2 regions of the Agrobacterium sp. O3.4 genome follow, and region 2 is predicted to be linked to the other one. Evidence: riboswitches for the same ligand, from Rfam matches in the RefSeq annotation. Region 2 holds a riboswitch; the other holds the start of a gene.
What was found. A riboswitch is a leader RNA that binds a small molecule or an ion and turns the genes downstream of it on or off. The one in region 2 is predicted to bind S-adenosylmethionine.
Positions count from the first base shown of each region.

Region 1: another riboswitch for S-adenosylmethionine. It lies ahead of M0412_RS10875 (O-succinylhomoserine sulfhydrylase); the one in region 2 lies ahead of metA (homoserine O-succinyltransferase).

Region 1 covers NZ_JALPZP010000001.1:2,231,973-2,234,366, forward strand. Annotated here, with positions in the region: gene M0412_RS10870 (2'-deoxycytidine 5'-triphosphate deaminase) at 1-931, opposite strand, end outside; SAM riboswitch at 1,005-1,083, shown strand; gene M0412_RS10875 (O-succinylhomoserine sulfhydrylase) at 1,127-2,311, shown strand.
Region 2 covers NZ_JALPZP010000003.1:183,025-185,418, reverse strand. Annotated here, with positions in the region: gene M0412_RS18120 (aldose epimerase family protein) at 1-516, opposite strand, end outside; gene metA (homoserine O-succinyltransferase) at 591-1,517, opposite strand; SAM riboswitch at 1,600-1,676, opposite strand; gene M0412_RS18110 (thiamine diphosphokinase) at 1,766-2,394, shown strand, end outside.

The DNA.
Region 1 (2,394 bases), on a different contig from region 2:
CCAGCACGGCGCGGCTGCCGGTGCCTCCGGCCTGTGCGTGGCCGAAGCCGGGGTCGAAGAAGCCGGCGTAGTGCACACGGAATTCGCCGACCAGCGGGTCGAAGGGCGTCATTTCGGCGGCGTAAAGCGGCGGCACGTGCACGGCTTCGCGTGAAACGAGAATATAAAACTCATCGGGATCAAGGATCAGTTCGGCGCGGCCGCGGGCAAAAAGCGGCTCCCAGAAATCGAGAACGTCGTGCTGGGCTTTCTTGTCGACATCCACCACTGCCGTGTGATGCTTGCCGCGATAACCGATCAGCCCGTTATCGCCGAAACCCTTGAGGTCGATAGAGAGCGCGATGCCGCCGCCCGTCACGTTGGGGGTTTCGCTGGCGACCAGCGTTTCCGTTTCGTGCAGCTTCAGAAGCTCGCTTTCGTTGAGCAGCGAATGGCCGATGCGGAAACGGATCTGCGACAAGCGCGAGCCGCGGCGCACCACCACGGGGAAGGTACGCGGGCTGATTTCCAGATAAAGCGGGCCGGTATATCCCGCCGGGATCTTGTCGAATTCCTGCGCATTGTCGGTCATCACGCGGGTGAAGATATCAAGACGACCGGTCGAGCTTTTGGGATTGGCTGAAGCCGACATCTCCGCCGGCAGTTCCAGGCTTTCCATCAGCGGAACGATATAAACGCAACCGGTTTCCAGCACGGCGCCCTCAGAGAGATCGACCTCGTGCAGGCTGAAGCGGTTGAGCTTGTCGATGACGCGGGTTCCGGGGCCAGGCATGAAGCTGGCACGAACGCGATAGGCTTTTGAGCCCAGCCGCAAATCGAGGCTGGCGGGCTGCACCTGGTCAACATCGAGCTCGGCCTCGCTTTTAAGCTTGCCGCCCGCAAACAGCGCCCGGATAGCGCCATCCGCCAAAATGCCCGTGGTTCTCGTCATGGTCATCATTCCTTTTTACGGCGACAAAACCAAAAGGAAAGCATTGACGCAAGCCGATAACGGCAGTATGGCAAGCTTATCCCGTGGTGATTTGGCCGGTCGGCTTGCAGCCACGTTAAACAAGTGGCTAAAAAGACCGGGTGCTTGGAACCGGTCTGCTTTTGCGGCCGGTTTTTTTGTTTTGAAGGTGATCACATGAGCAATAAATGGCGCCCGGCAACCCAGCTCGTTCACGGCGGTACGCTACGCTCCCCCTATGGTGAGACGTCGGAAGCGATCTATCTGACCCAGGGTTTCGTCTACGAAAACTCCGAAGCCGCCGAAGCGCGCTTCAAGGGCGAAACGGACGGGTTCATCTATGCCCGTTATGCCAGCCCGACCAATGACATGTTCGAAAAGCGCATGTGCCTGCTGGAAGGTGCTGAAGACGCCCGGGCGCTCGCCTCCGGCATGGCCGCCGTCACCGCCGCCATCATGTGCCAGCTGCGCGCCGGCGACCATATCGTTGCCGCACGCGCCCTTTTCGGCTCCTGCCGCTGGGTGGTTGAGACGCTTGCTCCGAAATACGGCATCGAGTGCACGCTGATCGACGGACGCGATCTCGGCAATTGGGAAAAGGCGATCCAGCCGAATACCAAGCTGTTCTTCCTTGAAAGCCCGACCAATCCGACACTTGAAGTGGTGGATATTGCCGGTGTGGCAAAGCTTGCCAACCAGATCGGCGCGAAGGTCGTGGTCGACAATGTATTTGCGACGCCACTCTTCCAGAAGCCGCTCGAACTCGGCGCTCATATCGTGGTTTATTCGGCGACCAAACATATTGATGGTCAGGGCCGTTGCCTCGGCGGCGTAATCCTTTCCGACAAGAAGTGGATCGAGGAAGAGCTACAGGATTATTTCCGCCACACCGGTCCGGCCATGTCGCCGTTTAACGCGTGGACGCTGTTGAAGGGCATCGAAACCCTGCCGCTGCGCGTCAAGCAGCAGACGGAAAATGCCGGCAAGATCGCCGATTTCCTCGCCGATAGCGGCAAGGTCGCCAAGGTCATCTATCCCGGCCGCGCCGATCACCCGCAGGCCGATATTATCGCGCGGCAGATGTCGGGCGGCTCGACGCTGGTGGCTTTCGAACTGAAGGGCGGCAAGGATGCGGCTTTCGCGCTGCAGAACGCGCTGGAGATCGTGAAGATTTCCAACAATCTGGGCGATGCCAAGAGCCTGATCACCCATCCCGGCACCACAACGCACAAGAACCTTTCCGATGAGGCGCGCGCCGAGCTGGGCATTTCCGGCGGAACTCTGCGTCTTTCCTGCGGTATCGAAGATACGGACGACCTGCTGGAAGATCTGGCGAAGGGGCTTGCAGCCGTTTCCGCCTGAAAATTCAATCCATAAGCACCATGGCCCTACCCTGCGTCGGGCCATGGTGCAGCCGGCTCCGCAGAGGGCAAAATCCTGTGGCG
Region 2 (2,394 bases):
GACATTGGCGATGGTCGGCTTGTCGGTCACCGTTTCGTAGACCACCGAAAGCACGCCGCCGTCGAGGATCGTATAGGTGGCGGTGACCGTGCAGTTGCCGGGATAACCGGCGCGACCGTCGGGATCGATGATCTGCAGAACGGCATGGTTTTCGCCATGCTCCATCAGCATCCAGTTGCGTTTGCCCATACCGTCGCTGCCGCCATGCAGATGGGTTACGCCCTTTTCGTTCAGCTCCAGCTGGTATTCTTGCCCGTCGATCGAGAATTTACCGTCGCCGATGCGGTTGGCATTACGGCCGGGGGTGGCGCCGAAATAGGAGGAATATTTATAGTCCTCGAATTTATCGAAGCCGAGAACGAGCGGCGGCTGATGACCATCGAGGCGCAGATCCTGAATGACCGCGCCCCAGGTGATGACTTTGGCCGTCAGTCCGCCCTTCGAGATGGTGACACGCTCGACCTTTTCACCGGTCGCCGTGAAACCGAAATTCTCGCGTGCTGCCCCGTCGCTCATTGCATCATTCTCCCGATTGCCACGAATTGCCGGGCGGACGTTGCGTCATTTCCCGGCAATTCGCAATCGGCAATTTACGCGGCGAGTTTGCCGATGGATTCGAGATCGTAGGGCGTCGTCTGATATATCTCGTTGATCCAGTTGCCGAAAAACAGATGGGCGTGGCTGCGCCAACGGTTCAGCGGGGCAAGCTCCGGGTCATTGTGCGGAAAATAATCATGCGGTAGCTTGATGGGCACTCCGGCATTTGCGTCGCGGAAATATTCATCCGAAAGCGAGGTTGAATCATATTCGACATGATTGAACATATAGAGCCTGTTGCCGGCCTTCTCATGCACCAGACACACGCCCATTTCCTCTGACTCCATCAGGATTTCAAGTTCGGGGTGTTTTTCGATATCGGCGCGGCGTACCTCCGTCCAGCGTGAGACCGGAACCTGGAAATCGTCCGAAAAGCCGCTCAGATAGATCGATGATGGGCAGAGATTGCGGTGGCGATAAACACCGAACGCCTTTTCCTTCAGCTCGTATTTCGGCACGCCGTGGAAATGGTAGATGGCCGCCATCGCGCCCCAGCAGACATTCAGCGTCGAATGGACGTTGGTTTGTGTCCAGTCGAAAATCTTCTGCATCTCGGCCCAGTAGGTCACATCTTCGTAGTCCAGCATCTCGATGGGCGCGCCGGTGATGATGAAACCGTCAAACTTACGGTGGCGCACTTCCTCCCACGTTTCATAGAAGGACAGAAGATGTTCTTCCGGCGTGTTCTTGGCGCGATGGCCGCCGATACGGATCAGCGAAAACTCCACCTGCAACGGCGAGGCGCCGACGAGGCGGGCCATCTGCACTTCCGTCTTGATCTTGTTCGGCATGAGGTTGAGAAGCCCGATCTGGAGCGGGCGGATATCCTGCCGGATGGCCGCCGTTTCGGTCATGACCCGCACGCCCTCATGAACGAGGGTCTCAAAGGCGGGAAGCGTATCGGGAATCTTGATCGGCATGTCGAACTCTCTTTTCGGGTGACGTAAAGAACGTTGCGAAAACAAAAAAACCGGCAGCGAAATCGCAGCCGGTCCCAGGAAATTGCCCTTTTCCTCGACCCTTTAGCGACTTCTTTAAAGTGGCTGCAAGCCGGTCGGCAAATCACCACTGAAGCGTTTCATAATCCCGAAGCCGGCGAAAATCAATATAGGCTGATTTCATCGGGTTTCGGCTTTCCCTTTTTGGCTGAGGTGCGATAAGGCAGGGCATGGATAAAGAGCGCTTCACCATTCTGCTTGGCGGCGATGTCACGGTTACCGACCGCCTGAAGCTGGCGGTTGCCGATAGCCGCGTGATCGCGGCCGATGGCGGCATGCGCCATGCCGGACCACTCGGCCTTACCCCGGAGCTTTGGGTGGGGGATTTCGATTCCGCCAGTAACGATCTGCTGGGCGCCTGGCCAGATGTCGAGCGGCAGCCTTACCCGGCCGCAAAGGCCGTGACCGATGGCGAGATCGCGGTCTCGGAAGCACTCTCCCGTGGGGCGCGTTCGCTGCTGCTGGTGGGGGCGCTTGGAGGCGAGAGAAGCGACCACGCGCTACAACATCTTCTTTATGCGGTGGCGCTTGCCGAACGGGGTCTCGACGTGACACTGACGTCAGGCGACGAGGAGGCGCAGCCACTTCTTCCCGGTTCGCTTGATGTCGATCTGCCGGCCGGTTCGCTGTTTTCCGTGGCCGGATTTACCGCCCTTCAAGGGCTGGATATCGGCAATGTGCGTTATCCGCTTGACGATTTCGCGCTTGCTTTCGGCTCTTCCCGCACTATTTCCAATGTCGCGAATGGCGGCCCTGTGCATTTCTCGCTGAAAAGCGGCAAAGCCATAGTCCTCGCCCG